Regions from separate parts of the Bacillus sp. 7894-2 genome, predicted to be linked through region 2. Evidence: riboswitches for the same ligand, from Rfam matches in the RefSeq annotation. Region 2 holds a riboswitch; the other holds the start of a gene.
What was found. A riboswitch is a leader RNA that binds a small molecule or an ion and turns the genes downstream of it on or off. The one in region 2 is predicted to bind S-adenosylmethionine.
Positions count from the first base shown of each region.

Region 1: it holds a riboswitch for S-adenosylmethionine, as region 2 does, so the genes downstream of both, CHI10_RS06340 (methionine ABC transporter ATP-binding protein) here and CHI10_RS01260 (O-methyltransferase) in region 2, are expected to answer to the same signal.

Region 1 is NZ_NPDG01000035.1:33,030-42,557, reverse strand. Features, by position in the region: gene CHI10_RS06350 (MetQ/NlpA family ABC transporter substrate-binding protein) at 1-678, opposite strand, end outside; gene CHI10_RS06345 (methionine ABC transporter permease) at 697-1,347, opposite strand; gene CHI10_RS06340 (methionine ABC transporter ATP-binding protein) at 1,337-2,368, opposite strand; SAM riboswitch class I at 2,527-2,628, opposite strand; SAM riboswitch class I at 2,729-2,828, opposite strand; gene CHI10_RS06335 (PAS domain-containing sensor histidine kinase) at 3,010-4,425, shown strand; gene CHI10_RS06330 (NRDE family protein) at 4,456-5,211, opposite strand; gene CHI10_RS06325 (AI-2E family transporter) at 5,300-6,403, opposite strand; gene CHI10_RS22245 (hypothetical protein) at 6,648-6,818, shown strand; gene CHI10_RS06320 (PDZ domain-containing protein) at 7,263-8,456, opposite strand; gene CHI10_RS06315 (S41 family peptidase) at 8,636-9,528, opposite strand, start outside.
Region 2 is NZ_NPDG01000005.1:4,528-14,055, forward strand. Features, by position in the region: gene CHI10_RS01250 (DUF6063 family protein) at 1-322, shown strand, start outside; gene CHI10_RS01255 (hypothetical protein) at 300-4,760, shown strand; SAM riboswitch class I at 4,834-4,940, shown strand; gene CHI10_RS01260 (O-methyltransferase) at 5,047-5,625, shown strand; gene CHI10_RS01265 (PH domain-containing protein) at 5,658-6,041, shown strand; gene pdxR (MocR-like pyridoxine biosynthesis transcription factor PdxR) at 6,075-7,451, opposite strand; gene CHI10_RS01275 (GNAT family N-acetyltransferase) at 7,544-8,116, shown strand; gene CHI10_RS01280 (aminotransferase-like domain-containing protein) at 8,172-9,362, shown strand.

The DNA.
Region 1 (9,528 bases), on a different contig from region 2:
GATATTTACATAAGGTGTAGCGGTTTCGCTTTCAATAAACACTGAATCCTTAGTTGGCTTAAAGCCGGCGTCTACGGCAATTCCGTTATTGATGACTGAAGCCGAGACATCCGGAAGGGCACGCGGCGTCTGCGCTGATACCATTTCTACAAATTCAAGGTTCTTCTTGTTTTCAACGATTTTATTCAAGTCCAGATTTCCGTCATAGTCCTCGGATAATTTGATCAGGCCAGATTCCTCCAGTAAAAGAAGGGCTCTACCGCCATTTGAAGCATCATTTGGAATGGCGATCTTGCCGCCTTCCGGAATGTCTTCTACAGATTTTACTTTCTCAGAATAAAGACCCATTGGTGCTAAAACAGTTGTCGCAATCGGTGTAAGATCCATATTATGCTCTTTAATAAAAGTGTCGAAATAAGCGACTGTCTGGAATGCATTCACGTCAAGATCATCTTCTGCGAGGGCGACATTTGGCTGTACATAATCTGAGAATGTCACAACCTCAATTTCAATGCCTTCCTTTTCAGCTTTTTCTGCAATAAAGTCCCAGATGCGTGTATCTGATCCGCTGACACCCAATTTAACCTTCTTAGTTTCTTCCCCGCCAGTTGTGCTTGAGCATGCCGCAATGAACACAGCCAATGCTAAAATAATGAATGATAAAAACAGTTTTTTCATGATGTGTTTCCTCCTAAGTTATCTTCTTCTGATTTTTTTGGATAAGATATTTCCGAATGACTGCAGGCCTTGAACCATGACCACTAAGATTGCAACGGTAATCAGCATGACGGTTGTATCAAATCGCTGATAGCCATATGTAATGGCAAGGTCACCTAGGCCTCCGCCTCCGACTGCCCCGGCCATGGCTGATGCTCCGACCAGACCGATTGTGGCAATGGTGAAACCTAATACCAGCGAACTGAGTGCTTCCGGAATCAGGAATTTAAGGATAATCTGTCCCGGCGTCGCTCCCATTGCTTCTGCCGCTTCAATGACTCCCGGATCAACCTCAAGCAATGAATTCTCTATTAATCTCGCTATGTAGGGTCCTGCATAAAAGACGAGCGGCACTACGGCTGCAGCAGTTCCAATCGATGTTCCGACAATCATCCGGGTGATAGGGATGATGGCTACCATTAAAATGATGAATGGGACTGATCTAAAAATATTAATAATGCTGTTTATGATGTTAAAAACAACGGTGTTTTCCAGCAGATGCCCTTTCCTTGTCACGACAAGCAATATGCCAAGCGGCAGTCCGATAAGAGCTGAAAACAGTAATGAGAATGCCACCATTTGGATTGTTTCAATTAAGGCTTCGATGATTTTTTCCTGATTAACTAGCACGTGATGTCACTTCCTTTATTGAAACTTTTTCCTGGCTGATGTACTGAATAGCACGCCTGATTTCACTGTCCGGACCCTGAAACTCGACAATTAGGTTGCCAAATGGTGTTCCCTGTAGTTCAGTAATATTTCCAAACAGGACGTTGAAATCGATACTAAACTTTTTGGCAACTTGCGAAAGCAGCGGCTGCCCGGCAGAGTTTCCGACAAAGTTGATTCTGAATACCTTTTGAAGCCCCTGCTGTTTTTCAATTACTTGCTTAATGGAGTCAGGTATTTGATCATTCATAACCGTGCTGACAAAGTTTTTCGCTGTTGGAGTTTTTGGTGAGGAAAAGACATTGAAGACGGTTCCTTCTTCAATAATTTTTCCTGCCTCAATGACAGCGACACGATCACAGATCTCCCTGATAACAGACATTTCATGGGTAATGATCAGAATGGTAATGTTGTATTCTTTATTTATTTTTTTCAGCAGCTGCAGGATCGAGCTGGTGGTCTGCGGATCCAGAGCTGAAGTTGCTTCATCACATAATAGAATGGAAGGCTGGGTTGCCAGCGCCCTGGCAATTCCGATCCGCTGCTTTTGCCCGCCTGACAGCTGATCCGGATAACTGTTCGCCTTGTCGGCAAGCCCCACGAATTCTAATAGTTCATGGACACGCTTTTTTATTTCATCCTTAGGGATCTTAGCCAGTGTAAGCGGCATCGCCACATTAGCAAACACGGTTTTCGAGTTTAGAAGGTTAAAGTGCTGAAAGACCATCCCGATGTTTCTTTTCACTTCACGAATTTCTTTTACAGATAAAGCCGTCAAATCATGCCCGTTGACAATGACCTTCCCTGAAGTCGGCTTCTCCAGCCAATTGACACAGCGGATCAAAGAGCTCTTTCCCGCACCACTGAAGCCAATCACTCCGAAAATCTCACCCTTGTTAATCCTTAAATCTATTCCATCCAGAGCAGCTACCTGCTGACCTCCGCTTTCATAGACCTTCTTTAAATTTTGAAACTCTATCATGTTGCATCTCTCCTCTGGTGTGACAGGTACCTATACCAATTTGATAAACTGGTATAGGTACCTGTCACCGCTTTTTAAACAACTATTCCTATATGAAAACTAAGAATTATGCCCTGAAATTTACCCCTTCCATCAGAAGAGGTTTTTTAAAAGTCCCCTCCTTATCTTTCAGGCTTTTTGCCTGCTGGATTTGGCACAGTGCGGTCTGCCTGCTGCCGAAGCTTCATTGGGCCAGGTCCCTCTGCTTCTCTTGATAAGAATTATTCATATGTTTATGAATAGAATCTTGATGTATTTTTCCGCATAAAACAAAAACCCTCTTCTAAAGAAAGAAGAGGGCAGCATTTATCAATGGTCCTCTTCTTATCTTTCAAGCAATGCTTGCTGGATTTGGCACGGTACACTTTTGTCCGCTGCCGAGGTGTCATAGGGCCAGTCCCTCAACCTCTCTTGATAAGAAGATTTTTCATATGCGGTTTTAATATGTTTATTACTTTACCATCTTAAAGAAAAGGAAGTCAATATAATTTTTTAAATATTTTCATTTGGTTAAAAAATGATAGTTAAATCCTATGTGTCTAATACCCTGACTCATGTATAATAATGGAAAAGTGTCATTTTTCATAAAAAGGAGGGACAAAATGATTATGACCGAGAATCCGGCAGATTTATGCGCGGACAAAGTCGAAGCGAGGAATCTGCAGCTGGCCATTCAGCATTCCAGTGACGTGATTGCAAGAGTGACAAAAGAAGGCATTGCTTTATATGTCTCCCCTTCCTGCCTGCCGACACTGGGGTATTCACCGCAGGATTTTCACCGGAGCAGCCTTTACACATACTGCCATCCAAATGACCGGGATCTTCTAAGAGATGCACTGGCCGAGCTCGACCAGCTTCCGCATAATCGGGTGACTTTCCGTTTCAGGCATAAGGAAGGACATTATTTGTGGCTGGAAGCCAATTTTTCAGTCATTAATGACGATAAAGAAATGATGTGCATCATTCGGGATATGACTCAGAGAATTATCATGGAAGAGGAAATTCTTGAAACACAGGAGAAGTACCGTTTTCTGGTGGAGTACTCCAAGGATACGATCGGAATGGTGACTCAAAAGGGGATTTGGACCTATATCAATAATGAAGGGAAGAAGCTCTTCGGGTACACGAGCATCAAAGAGATGATCGGCACCTCCCTCCACGACTACATTCCTCCTTCAGAACATTCCACCCTCGATGAATTTCTGCAAACAAAGCTGAGCGTGAATTTTGAGCTTAATCTGATCCGGACTGACGGACAAATAAGAAAAGCCGAAGTCCAGCTGATTCCAACCACTTTCAAGAACAGAAAGGTCTACCAGATCATTATCAAAGATGTAACCGGACAAAAGAAGACAGAAGAAAAGCTGCAGAATGCTGAAAAGCTTTCCGTGGTAGGTCAGCTTGCAGCAGGCATTGCCCATGAAATCCGCAACCCGCTCACAGCCATAAAAGGCTTTACACAGTTATTATACGAAGAACATAAAGACAATTTCGCAGAAGTCATTCTAAATGAGCTGGAACGTATTGAAGGCATCGTCAATGACCTGCTCGTTCTTGCTAAACCTCAAATAACCGAAATAGAAGAAACATGCCTGACAAACGTAGTAAAAAGTGTGATTACTCTATTGAACAGCCAGGCAGTCATGGAAAATATTCTGATCGAATTAACTCAGTCGCCCGGAGAATTCTTTGTAAAATGTGAAAAAGATAAAATTAAACAGGTGCTGATAAACATCATTAAGAACTCAATGGAAGCCATGCCAATGGGCGGCAAAATAAACGTCGATATCCGCCAGGAGGACCACTCTGTCATCATCACTGTCGAGGATGAAGGAATCGGCATACCGGAAGAACGCCTCGCCAAACTGGGAGAGCCGTTTTACAGCACAAAAGAAAAAGGGACAGGCCTTGGCATCATGATCTGCAAAAAAATCATTAAAAACCACGGAGGAAACCTTTACATCGACAGCAGGGAAAATGAAGGCACAACGGTGCAGATTACTTTGCCGTTTGCCTGAAAAAAGAAGCCAGATGCCTGAGCTGGCTTCTTATTTTTGAAGGATAAATTCCTGTTCCTGCGTCTCATCCCCATTATGAACCCTTTCCTTATAAAAAATTTCATCCTCTGACATCAGCAGCACTGTTGAACTCCTGGTTCCATAGCCATCGCTTTTGATAAATAAAGGAGACAGAATTCTTTCCCATTCAAGAGAAACTCCTGTTTTCGGAAGCCTATCATCCGGGGCAGGGTCTGCATTCCGGAGAAGTGTGAACAGTTCTTCTGTTAAGTTTCCCTCTGCATTATCTAAGAGAGCAGATAAGCCCTCCTTCCCTTTTTTTACCTTCGGCCACTCGGTATCCAGCACATGGTTGCTGACCCCGTACATCCCTGGCTGAAGCTGCTCTATTCGATCCTCCACGTTCGAATAATAAAAGAGCTCATCCAAATTGCCCGCCAGCAGATTGTAGCCGGGATAACTGCTGCGATGTTCAGATGCTCTGTTCATAAAGTCAGCAGGCGAAGCACTGCCCTTCAAAAAATCCGCCACCAAATCTCCTCTCGACATCTTGCCTTCTGTCACTTCATTCGGGTCGCGGTAATTTGTCAGAGCTGCAAATCGTCCATTCTTAGTAACACCCATCCAAGTCCCCATCTTCCTTAGATCTCGGCCAGCAAGAATGTGGGGGTGGTCCTCCCAAAAATGTGCAGGTGCAGTCGGACGCTCGTAAAATTCGTCGCGATTGGCTGCAGCAATGAGCTTATATTTCGGATGAACCTTGTATGCGAAAAGGATTAGACACATGGGGATCCCTGCTTTCGTTTTATTTTCATTATTACTTTACATGCAAATACAGCAAAAAGCCCCTTTCAGAAAAGGAGCTTCCCCATCTTCACGTAACCGTCTCCTCGAGCCGAGCTGCTTTCCTCGCCCTTAAAAACCTTATTGTATTTAAAACAATCGTTTTGGTCACAGCATAAGTAGGAATCGCCAGAATCATGCCAAGAATTCCGGCAAGATTGCCTGCAACCAGCAATAGGATAATGATGGTGGCCGGATGTGTGTTTAAGGTTTTGCCGAGAATCAGCGGCGACAGCACGTTCCCTTCAACCTGCTGGGCAATCACGATGACTACGACAACCAGAAGGGCCTTAGTCGGCGAGTCAAAAAGTGCGACGATTACGGCAGGTGCACCGCCAAGAAATGGTCCGACATAAGGAATGATATTAGTGATGGCCACAATCAGCGCCATAACAAGTGCATAAGGCAGATCAATGATTAAATAACCGATAAATGATAGTGTCCCTACAAACAGCGCCACAGTAATCTGCCCCTGAATGTAAGAAGAAAGGGTTTCGCCTGTTTCCTTAAGGGTTTTAACCCCTTCTTCTCTGTAAGCAACAGGAAGAAACTTCGAAACGGCGGCAGGAAACTTATCGCCATCTTTGAACATATAAAACAACAGGAATGGCACCGTTACAATCGTGATTGCAATATTCGTGACCAGGCTGACAATGCCGGCTACTCCCTGTGTCAAACGGCTTGGGAGCGTATTCGCATAATCCATAATGCGGGCTTCAATTTCTTGTATTGAAATGTAGTCCTGTGCCAAAAACCACTTAAACTCTTCTGTGTTAGACATTGAATTAACAAAGTCTCTTGTCGTTTTCGCATATCCCGGCAGATCATTGAATAATTCAGTAACCTGTCTGCTGATAAGCGGTGCAATGTTGCCAATCACAAGCGTCACTAAACCGATAACAGCTGCATAAATGATTAGAATAGCTGCCGTTCTTGGCACCTTATAGCGCTGCAGCAATCTGACCAGCGGGTTCAATAAGAAATACAGAAATCCCGTTATAATGATTGGAAAAAACAGAGTAGATACAAAGATGCCGACCGGTATAAACAGAAAAGAAATTTTTGTTGATACATAGATGATTGTTAAAATTATCAGTAATTGCAAAGTCCAGTAATGCAGTTTTTTCTTTGCCACATTGTCACCTTTTTCTATGAATAGATTAAATAAAGAATACCATATTCGCTTGTTTACTCCTACGAAGATGCTACTTCTTTTACGAATAGGGATGGAAAAGGTTTCGGAAAAGATGAGAGATTTCTTCTGGACTATCAAATTTCCACAGCAGGGAATATCAATTAAAAAAATAACATTTTTTGGTTTATAACTCCCATAAAACAGGGTATAAAGAACTATATAAATTCCAGGAGTGAACAGACATATGACCACATTAGACATTTTTAAGAAAGAACTCAATCTGCTGACAGTTGAAATGCAGCGCTGTAATAATTCAAGAATAAAAAATCAAATTCTTAGTGATATTCTTCTCATTCAGAGTGCAGTTATAGACATTCTCAAAACTGCTGAGCGAGCTATTCATAAAAAAATTTAACAGAGCCCAAAATGAAAAGAGCCGCTCAGCAGCTCTCTATTCTTTGCCATAAATTAATGAAACTTTTTAACACCAGCAATCCTCACCTTCACACACTACAAAATCATGATACCGGAATAATGTGACCGGATGCATTCAACTTTCTGCCTGTTGGGTTGCTGATGATTATAACAATCCTTTCATTCTCCCTTCCAATCTGTTATTCATACCATTGTTTTTTTCTAACGTATATCTGTAGAAACCTGACCTTTTTAATAAGACAAGGACACCTAATTTGGCAGCCTTATATCAATTAACGTTTGTTTAGCTCAATGTACCTTAAATCAAAATTCGATATAAAAAGGATGAAGTTTTTCGTTTAAACAAAACTCCATTCTTTACTGGAAACTTTCCCCAAGCTTTTGAAATCATTCCGTGTATTTATGTAACAATTTAATTTTTAAATTAAACCGCTTCACTATCCCATTTCTTCTCATCCTGCACAAACAGCAGCCCCAGTTCATGATGGTCACCTTCATAGAGAGCACGCTGAACGAAACGAACCTGCCCGTTCACATCAAAGACCTCGAGCTTGCAATGAGCTCCGTTCTTTTGCAGAGCCTCGTAGAAGCCTTTCTCATCATGGATTTTTACGCCATTGACTTTTGTAACAACCTCTCCCACTCCAAGAAACATTTTATCAGCTGGTGAATCAGGAACTACCCCGAGTACCATGATTCCCTGATTGCGCTTGGAAAAGTAAAACGGCGCCTGATCCTCTGCCATTCTCTGGCGTAGCGAGATGAATTCTCGCCCGATGATCGCAAGTGCAGCTGCACCCACAGCAGCAAGCGGATACCAGTAGCCTGCAGCTGATATCAGCAATAACAGTATGCCAAACACGCTGATTCTTTGTCCAAGCAGAGCTGTTGCCTCTTTAGGAAGCGTGCCTTGGATTCTCTGATGAAATCCGATTGAAAACGGGACAAGAATGAGTGAATACGTTTCACCGCCAATCGGCAGCATTGGCCACCACTCAAACGGCATCTGCAGCGCCTCTCCCGGGATCAATAGAAACACAGGCACCATCCAGATTCTTTTGGACTCGTGTATGCCGATAGTTTGTCCCCTTTTACTCTTTACAAGCCTTGGAGATGTACCTTTCCTACCGTTTCTTATAATCAGGAAGCCTTCTGCAATCACCAAAAGGGCAAGGAGAACAGCGATGGATGGGAAGATGGAAGAGTCAACATCTGATGCCGACTGGGCGAATGACGGCAATGGCCACTTCTGTTCAAAAGCAAACATTGTGGCGAAAAAGGCAAAGCCCAGCGTATAAACTGGCGCCATCCATCTCACTTTTGCCGTTAAGCTCCACAGAAACGTAAGTGCCGCGGTAAACACAATCGTCTCCAACGGCAGAACTATTCCCGCTCCCACCATTACCACGCTTACGGCAAGACCTGCCAGAATCCCCAGCGGAAGAAGCTGCCTCAACTCAAAATAGGCATTTTCTGCACGGACCGAAAAGTCCTTTCGCTCTCGCTTCACACGGGAAATACCTAAAAAGGCTGCCACAAAAAACAGGTAATAAAATACCGGATTCAACAGCAGCTTTCCCGTTCCTTTAAGAAACTCAAAAATCCACTCTTCTATCAAAATTGCCACCAGCCTCTATTTCTAAATTCTCATGAATTATGTAAACAACAGAAAACTCTATTACTCTATATTCTACCAAAAGCACCTTACAAAACCTATTACAATCTCGCTTTAAATAAAAAATAGCAGAAGGAAAAATCCTCCTGCTTCATTCGACAAAATTCGGGTGGTGCCTGTCACTATTTGGCTACATATCTCAAAGCCGTCTGCAGCTGCAGATCGTTCTGCTCTTTTTTCATTTCTTCGATGGCGGCCTGTTCAAGCGCTGCTGCGGTTTTTTTGTCTATTCGGCCGGTTGCTTCAAGCTCTTTTTGCTGCTGAAAGACTTTCACTGCTGCTTCAGTGGAATCATTGAAATAGCCATCTGTCCTGCCCGGAGCATATCCCAGACCCGCCAGAATTCCCTGTGCATTCTTCACCATTTCATTATTCATATCGATTGCCAAAGGCTTCTCCACCTGCAAAGGATGAGTCTGATAGATGTCCGGCTGTTTCACCTCAAGGGTAGGCTTGATTCCTTTGTTATGAATCCAGTTTCCGTCCGGAGTCAGCCATTTAAATAAAGTGAGTTTGATATTACTGCCGTCCCCCATCGGAACAGGCTGCTGAACAGTCCCTTTTCCAAATGATTTCTCACCGATAATGGCATAATCCTCCGCTTCTTTCAGGGCGCCGGCCAGAATCTCCGAGGCAGAGGCACTTCCTTTATCCACAAGAACGGCAATCGGATAGCTTTTTGGATTTTCTAGTGTGGAAAAATATCTCATTTTCTCCCCATTCCGCTTTTCAATCTGCAAATAGGGTTTGTCAGCCGTAACTAATTCCTTCAGGATTTCCTGAACAGAGGTCAGGAGGCCGCCGGGATTTCCGCGCACATCGATAACAAGTCCCTCGATCCCTTCCTGTTCCATTTCACTCAGCTGTTTCGCAAATTCTTTCGATGTATCTTCGGAAAAGGAGGTGATCTCCAGATACCCTACCTCTTTTCCTCTTTCCTTCTTAATTTCTGAGTAAACAGTAATTTGAGGAATCTCATCTCTTTTTACTTTTATCTGGAGAGGCTCCTTCAGAC
Region 2 (9,528 bases):
GCCGGATTTCGGAGAAGAAGAAAAAATTGATATGAGAGACGTTGTGACGACATGGAAATACATGGAGGTCGACACAGATGATTACGGAGCCAGGAAAGCCAATCGCAGAACGCGGATCGGTTTGATTGCAAGTGCTATGCGTCTTTTGGAAACAGAAGGACTCATCGTCATCCTGGATCGGGAGGATATACCGAAGGCGATTCCAAAGCAGGAGTTATTTGAACGGATTGAATATCTGTATCATGACTACGACCGTTATGAAATGTTCAAGGAATTAATGAAAACAGAGGAGGATCAGCATGCCGAAAATACATCGAATTAGAATTGCCGGCCTGAAATATGATGGCATGCAAAAGCAGTATAGGGACACCACGTTTAATTTTCATAATGAGGAAACCTCTACAAATGGCCTCATTTCCATGATGAATGGAGGAGGGAAAGGTGTTTTCCTGCAGACCATATTTCAGATCCTTAAGCCGGGTACCGCATGGGGAAAGCAGAATAATCGCTTTTATCAGCAATTCTTTTTTAATAATAAAGAGCAGTTTATTCCTTATACCTTTCATGTTCTCATACAGTGGGAGTTAGACGGGGCTGACCGCAGGCATTTGGTGACGGGCGGAATGTTTTCAGCAGAACAGCGGATCTCAATGAATGAAGAGAGCGGAGAAAGCAAACCTCTTGAACAGGAAGCGAAAATTGTCCCGAATATTACTTTTTATACAAGGGAGTTTGAACGAAAAGAAGAAGCATCACTTGACCATATTCCTCTCTATGAAGATGGAGAAATGGCTGAAACAGAAGGCCTGAAGGATTATTTAAAATGGAATGGGTACGATGTTTACCGGGATACCAAGAAACACTACCGCATTCTTGATACATATGGGATTAACCGAAAAGATTGGGATATTATGAAGGACATTAATAAGGATGAAGGCGGCGTCGGAAAATTCTTTGAAGGCGCTGAAGATGATCATTCCCTGTTCCAAAAGCGGATCATTCCTACAGTCAGTCAGGTTCTTCACCGGACGGAGCATCAGAAGAACGACCTGGTGGAGATTTTTAAGAGTCAGGCAAGCATCGCGAAGGACCTCCCTGTTTTGCTGAAAAGAGAGCAGGCACATAAAGAGTTCCTGGAAGATATTCTTCCTTTTGAAGAGAGCCTGGCTAAGGGTGTCGGGCATAAGGAAATTGTGGAGGACGGCATAAAGGCAGGAAGACAGCTGCTTGGCGCTTTGGAGCATTTGAAGAAAACGGAAGAAGAAACACTCATTGAGCTGGAAAAGGAAATCGAAAAATTAACAGGCAGGCAAGTGGAGCTGCGTTTTCAGAAAGATAATCTTGAGTATGCAAAAGCTCACCGGGAAGTGCTGGATTGGGAGAAGAAATTAGCGGAAGAGCAGAAGAAACATATAGTTCTGCAGGAAGCAGTGAAGGAAAAGCAGGAGCGAAAAGAAGAGCTTTCTTTTCAGCTGTTATTGAAAGAATGGCATGAAGGTGAACAAAGCATTGGTGCGCTTTCCCAGCAGATTGCTAAGCTCGAGCAGAACAGCGGCCTTGAGCAAGTGAATCAAAGAATGGATGAAATCAAAAAAGAAGCGGCACAGCAATGGGAGAAATCCGCTGCTTCCATTAGGGAAGCCGTTCATCAATATTCCGGATATCAGAAGTTTTTAAAGAAAAAAGCAAAAGACCTGTCTAAGCAGGATAAACAAAAGACCCAGGAGATTGCCCAGCTTCGTACGGAAATTGATTTTCTCTATACCCAGATTCATGAATTTGAATCAAAAGAAGAACAGCTTATCAAGGAATTCGGTGACCGTATTACCTATGATTTAACTGGGTTTGTAGAAAACCTAAATAAACAGATAGAAACCAAAGAAGCAGCACTCGAAGATCTGCAGGCAAAAGAAAATAGATCAAATGAAAAGCAGAATCAGCTTGCTTCTTCCCATGGTACACTCGCACAATCCATTCAGTTTTCAGAAGAAAAGTGTGAAGAGCTAAAAATGAAAAGTGAAGAGCAGAAGCAAAAAGAAACAAAGCTGTTCGATCAGCTCCAAGGTGTTCTTCAAGGTGTCACAGCTCCATTCACAAATGCTCTTTTATCAAAATATGCCATTGAAGTGGAAGAGCTACTCGTTCAAAATCGCGAGCAAGGGGAAGAGTTAAAGAAAGCGCTCTGGGAAACGCAGCTGGATTATGCCTTGAATGATGAGCATTTCTGGATTGCCAATAATGATGTGAAGGAACTGAAGGAATGGATTGATGAAAAGACGGGGATCGATGTATTTTACGGATCCCAATTTCTTCAATCCCTAAAGCCGGATGAAATGGCGAGCCACATGCTTTCTCATCCTCTTCTGCCGTATGGCTTAGTAGTCAGCAGGCCGCAATGGGAAAAAATCAATAAGCAGGTTCTTGGAGGAAGGGTGTTTAAAAGTCCGGTCCCGATTTTTATGCGGGAGGAAATGGCGGGCGAAAATCAGCAGAATGCCTTCGTGATGATCACTGGGACGGAGAAGGAGCTGCTGACGGATAAAAATCAGTTCACAAACTGGAAAATTCAGATTGCGAAACAGATAGAAGAAAAGAAAGATACACTTGCAGAGTTAGAAAAAACAGAAACAGCACTGCGCCGTATTATAAAAGAAATCGACCGATTCCTTTCCCATGAACTTGCCGGTGATATCGAAAAAGTACTGCTTCAGGAAAAGGAAGTGCTGCTTTCGAGGAAAACGGAATTGCAGGCTATCATAATGCAGGAGGAAAAAGAAAAAGAACTGCAGCTGGGACTTAGAGAACAGCTGGAAAAGACGAAGAAAAAGATTGAAAAATTATCTAAAGATGCCGAAACCTTAGCGGAATTTAACCGTGAAAAGTCAATGCATCAGGAAAATAAACGGGTAAAGCAGGAAAAAGAGAAACAAAAAGAAGCTTTCGAAAAGCTTCAGAATGAGCTGGGTAATGAGCTTCAGACCATCGCTGATCTTCAGGAAAAGTGGAGCCAGACCTATCTGGAATGGAAGCTGTCAGCCGAGCAGAATATTAAGAAGATCAGCTTCTTTATTGATGGTGCTGCTTTTCCAGCCGCTGAGAAAACAGAAGCTTCTGAGGAGGTTCCGCGATTATCACCCTATATTTTAGAAGAAATCAATGGCAGCATTGAGGAGCTTAAACAGCTTCAAAAATCAAAAGAAGAACAAGCCAGTGAACTGCTCGCGATTCAGGCGACACGAGAATCCGAACAGAAGCAGCAAAAGAAGCTGGAGAAAAAACTTCATGCTCTTAATGAAGAGTGGAAAGATGCTTCTGTACCGGATGAACCAATAAGTATTTTGGAAAATATGCTTCAAACAGCTGCAAAGGAAACAAAAGCAGCAGAAAAAGAAGAGCGTGAGCAGGAAAAGGCCGTAACCATTGCCGAAACATCCTTAAAGCATGGAATGGATCAGCGTAAAAAATCCTCTAAAAAAGTGGCCAAGCATGAGAAGCAGCCTGAAGAATGGGAAGACCTTGATCTGGAAGTGAAGACGGTTGAAATTACTGACCAGACCAAACAGACAAATGCAGAAATAAAGAAAACGGAAGAGCACAAAAAAGAGACAGAACAAAACATAACTGAGTTTGAAAACAATCAATTACATTTATCCGTCATTCTTAAAGAGGAAGCGGCAGCTTTTTCGGATGAGGATATAGCAAAAATAAAGAGTCAAGGAAAGCAAAGCATCCTATCCTGGAGTGAAAAACATCAGGCTATTCAGGATAAAGGGCAAGAAAAGCATGCGAAGATTGAACAGTCACTAAGAAATTTAAAGCTTGCTATTGAAGGCAAGGATTGGGAAATCCGTTTTAAGAATGAAGTCTTAACTACGCTTGATCATATGGATACAAGGCATTATGCTCATATTCAAAGTGTCGTTCAGAACATGAAGCGCTTTTCACAGAGCGGCTTAGAGCAGCTGGAACGCGATAAAGAACGGGCGGAAAAAGCGCAAAACTTCTGGGCCAGCCGAGCGAGCATGAAGGTGATGAGCATTTCAGAAGCGATTCGCTCGATGATTTCGAAAATGAAGCTGAAGAATGAATGGGGTTCCTTCCCGCTTGTCCAGCTCAAAGAAGACATCCTGCCTAAAAAAGCGGAAGATGTTGAACCTTTACTGAAACAGCATTTTGTTTCAGCCATTAACAAAATTACAAAGCGATTCGAGATGATTGATGACAATAATCTGGAGCTTGATCAGGAAATTAAACAGCTTATCAGTGATGAGCAGATTTTATTTGTCTCTCTCAGAAATCGTTACCCAGAACTGTTGGTTTATAACATGCGTACTGATAATGCCTTCATGTACGGAAAACCGCAGCGTGAGCATTATTCAACCTGGCAGACGATCAACCAGGGTTCAAAAACAAAATCCGATGGCAGCGGCGGTCAAAAGCTATCTGCCCGCATGGTCATGATGATGATGCTTCTTTCTGTTAAGAGTGAAACCGATCAAAGCTGGGTTCCGTTAGTCTGTGATAATCCGTTTGGACAAGCGGCTTCTGCCCATGTGCTTGACCCGATTTTCGCTGTAGCCGATAAGCTGAAGTTCCAATTCATCGTCGTCACTCCGCCTGAATTGGTGAAAACAGAGATCAGCCAGAGGTTTGATGCGTACTATAAATTGGATTTCATCCGGGAAAAAGGGAAAGAGATTGTGTCGGATACGATTGTACCTGCGTTTCGAATTTATCAGGGAGAGGAAGCTGTTCATTAGATTAAAAGAATGAAATATTGCCATTTAACAAAAACTATGCAATACTTGGTTGAAAATATATATTTTATACAAATTCTTATCCAGAGAGGTGGAGGGACTGGCCCTGCGAAGCCTCAGCAACCCCTGATTATGTCAGGAAGGTGCTAATTCCAACAGAGTTGACGCTCTGGGAGATAAGAGGTCGTTTTGATAAGTAAAGGCCTCTTATAAAGAGGCCTTTTTTTGATGCTCTTTTATAATTTGAGCTTGGTTTAGATTAGAACGAAGAAAGAGGAGGAATGGCAAAATGGAAAACGGCGTTATACAGGTACCGGAAGCATATTCGAGGATATTACAGGAATCAGATGTGCTCGGCTTCGGGCAGTCATGTGATATAAAAACAGGATTTTTACTGAAGGGGCTGGCAGCCTCTAAATCTGGAGGAAGCTTTTTGGAGCTGGGAACAGGTACGGGAGCGTCTGCTTCATGGATCATGGATGGGATGGATGAAGGCAGTAAGCTTACGACCGTGGACATAGATCCGACAGTGCAATCGATCGCGAGAAAGTACCTCGCGAATGACAGCAGAATCACATTTTGCTGTGAGGACGGAGCAGCATTTATACAAAACCTGTCGGAGGGGTTCGATTTTATTTTTGCAGATACGTGGCCGGGGAAATTCGAGCTTCTTGACAAAACCCTGGATCATTTAAATATCGGCGGTTTTTATGTGATTCATGATGTGTTTCCGCAGCAGAAATTGCCTGAAGGATATAGAATCAAAGCCACTAAACTCCTGAAAACACTGCAGGACAGACCTGACCTGGACATTACAGAATTGGATTGGTCTACTGGGCTGATACTGGCAGTGAAGACTGCGGTTTGATAGATTTCGTTAGAACCGGGGGGATCGTTTCAATGAATCTTTTGAAAAACCAGTTTGAACATGTCATGCATGAGGATGAAAATCTTATCGAATGTTTAAGCTGTTCATTAGTTGCACATTACTGTTTAGCACCGCAGGCAGGCTTATTTGCAGCAACGAACAAAAGACTGCTATTCTATGGAATCCCGGTATCAGAAACAAAAAAGGAATTAGTTGAAGAATTTGCGTATAGCCATATAGCTTCCATTGAAGAAAAAAGGGGGATCACCGGGAAGCATATTCATATGTACTATAAGCAAGACTTGTACAAATTCCAGCAAATCCAGGGGATGAATATGTTTGAATTTTTGGTGGCTGTTAAGGAAAAGATGCGCATGTTTACCGCTTCAGCAAAAGAGCGTTATCCTGTAAGATAAGCGCTCTTTTAAATGATTGAATATATGGCCTGCTTATTTGCTTAGATAACTTTTCCAAGCATTAGCCATTAATTGGACTCCTCTCTCAATCTCGTCCATCGAGGGTGCGCCATATCCGAGCATCACATGATGGTTAGGCTTGTGAAGCTGATACATAGGCGAAACAGCATCGATTTCAACTCCCGCAGACTTTGCCAGTTCAATTGCTTTGGATTCATCCAATCCTTCCGGTAATGTCACGATGATATGCAAGCCCGCTGTATCTCCAATTATGTCAAAGTGTTCTCCTAAATGTTTTGACAGGCTTTCTATTAAACAGCTCCGCTTGGCTCGATATAACGTTCTCATTTTTGCTATATGAGATGTATAAAGTCCTTCTTCCATAAATTTTGCAGCAGCTCTCTGATCGATTCTTGAAACAGTAGACTTTTGATAAGCATTAAATTTTTCAAAGTCCTGCTTCAGGGCTGCTGGCATAACCATATAGCAGATCCGAAGTGTTGGCAGCAATGTTTTTGAAAAGGTGCCGAAGTACAGTACCCGCCCGGTTGAATCCAGATGGGACAATGCTGGGATTGGTGCCCCTTTGTAGCGGAATTCAGAATCATAGTCATCCTCGATAATATAAGCGTCCTGTTTGATTGCCCAATTTAACAGCTCAATCCTTCTGGCAATAGACATAATTGTACCGGTAGGGTATTGATGAGCAGGTGTGGTATATAATAATTTTACAGGCTCATCAGCATCAGGCACACAGCATCCTTCCTCATCCACAGAAATCGGATAACATGGCAGCTGTAATTGCTCAAAAATAGATTTAGCCCGAATAAAACCTGGATCTTCTATTCCGGTGGCGCTCCGTTTAAAAAACAAACATACATTTAGCAGCTGCTGTTGAAATCCGCTGAAGATATACACTTGCTCCGGCTGGCAGGCCAGCCCTCTAGCTTGCTGTAAGTATAGTGCAATTTGGGCACGCAAAGAATATTCGCCCTGCCACGGTGCATTGCCGGCATTAGATTCATTAAGCTCTTTTCTGTATAACCGGCTCCAATGTTTATAGGGGAAGGCGGAGGCATCGACCTGCCCATTTTTAAAATTAATAAGAAACTCATTCTGAACTCTTTTCTCCAATTCCATTGTATTAATCTGACTATAGTGCCATTCATCCTGAATTTCAGAAACAAAATAGCCTCTGCGTTCTGCTGAATAACAGTACCCTTCACTCAGCAACTGTTCATAAGCCATCTGAACAGTTAGGATGCTCACGTTCAATTGTTCAGCCAGCCGCCGCTTTGCAGGAAGTCTTGAATGAGCTGACAATTTTTTATTTAAAATCGACAGCCGAATTTGTTCATAAATTTCTTTATACTTTATCCCATTTTCCGAAAGCAAAATTTGAAATTCCATCGAATCATTCCCTGGTATTATATTAAAATTCAATTTTGGTTATTTTTATCATACCAGAATTTGGTTTTAATTGATTCAAGGAGAGTGATAGCATGCAAATTTTAGTAAACAATGTTGTGCAGATAATTCCCATGGAACTTGAGCATATTGAAGGAATTTATGAAGCAGCCCAGGATAAACGCATATGGGAGCATATGTCTGTTGATTTAACTGATAAAAGCCGGGTCATTCAATATGTAAAAGATGCGATACAAAAACGTGAGCAGGGCACCGATTTTGCTTTTGTCATTGTTCATAAAAAAACAGGGAATATCGTCGGTGCTACTTGGTTTCTCGATATCTCAATCCCGCATAAACGGCTCGAAATCGGCTCAACATGGATAAACCCTCTTTATTGGCGCACGAATATTAATTCAAACTGTAAATATTTATTATTAACATACTGTTTTGAAGAACTGTCCGTTAATCGCGTACAAATTAAAACCGGACATGAAAACTTCCGTTCACAAAAAGCGATTGAAAGGACCGGTGCGGTAAAAGAAGGCGTACTTCGAAATCATATGATACGAAAAGAAGGGACAATTCGCCATACTGTCCTTTATAGTGTTATAAAGGAAGATTGGGGAAAAGTAAAAAGACATTTCGAAGAAAACTTGCTTTTCTAGGTTTTGTAGAACATTTATACTGAATAATAAAACTGCTGGAAGGGTGTAGATCGAAGTGAATAATGATTATTTATTTACTGATAAAATCAAAAAGGCGCTTCAGAATACTCCCCCAGGGGAGTGGATTCCGGAGATTCCGGATGATTGTATACGCCTGCATTGCGGCTACCCGGCACCTGATCTCGTGCCGGTTGAAGAGGTAAAAGCAGCTGTTAACAGTCTATTAGAAGAAGAACAGGATTTGCCGCTCCATTATATAGGAAGTCCCAAGATTTTAAAACTAAAGGAACAGGTTTTAAAGAGATTGAAAGAGCGGGGGATATCTATAGCGGAAAATGAGCTTTTGATAACTTCGGGTGCCTGTCAGGCAATCGATTTGATTGCCCGCATTCTCCTTGATGAGGAGACAATTATTGCAATAGAGTCCCCCACCTATATGGAGGCATTAGAGATTTTCCAAAATTACACAAAACATATAATTAGTATTCCTGTAGACAAGGACGGACTTCAAACAGAGGCATTGAAAGAGATTCTAGAGGAAAGAAAGCAAAAAGGGCTCGCTCAGCCGCGTTTTCTCTATACGATCCCAACGTTTCAAAATCCTACAGGGACGACGATGTCAGGAGAGCGCCGGCAGCATGTATTGGAGCTTGCAAACAAATATAATTTTCTATTAGTAGAGGATGATGCTTATGGGGAATTATCATTTAATAAAGGTCTCCCCACTCTAAAAGCAATGGATCAAAACTCCCGAGTTCTGCATGTCGGTTCGCTATCCAAGATTGTGGCCCCGGGTATGCGTATAGGATGGATAGCGGGAGCAAGTGACATGATCCATGCATGCGCCTGGTTTAAAAAAGATTTGAACCATCCGTTTGCTCAATCTGCCATGGCTGTTTATTTTGCAAACACGGATTTTAATAATAAACTAGAAACCTTGAGAGATACATACCGGTCCAAATGTGATGTTCTGACCTCCGCACTGGAACAGTATCTTCCTGAATCAGCTTCCTGGTATGTCCCTGAAGGCGGGTACTTCGTGTGGATGAAAATTCCCGGTGCCGATACATCGGAACTGCTGACACATGCCCTTGCAGAGGGGGTATCTTTTATTCCTGGCAAGTACTTTTTCATGGATCAGGCAGCTGGAACGGAATTTCTTCGCCTTTCCTTCAGTTATGCTGCTGAGAAGGAAATAACAGAGGGGATTCGCAGGCTGGGGAGAGTCGCAGAGGCCTATCTTTAAATGAAAATTTCTCCTTGGAACTTAGAAATGAAGAGGAATAAAGCAAACAAAGCCTAATTATCTTGATATTGTAGGCCAGAAATTAGGCTTTGTTAAAAATGCCAGTCAATGATCGGTAAATTCTAAATTATAGTCTAACTTTAACCTCAGTACCGTCCTTTGCTTT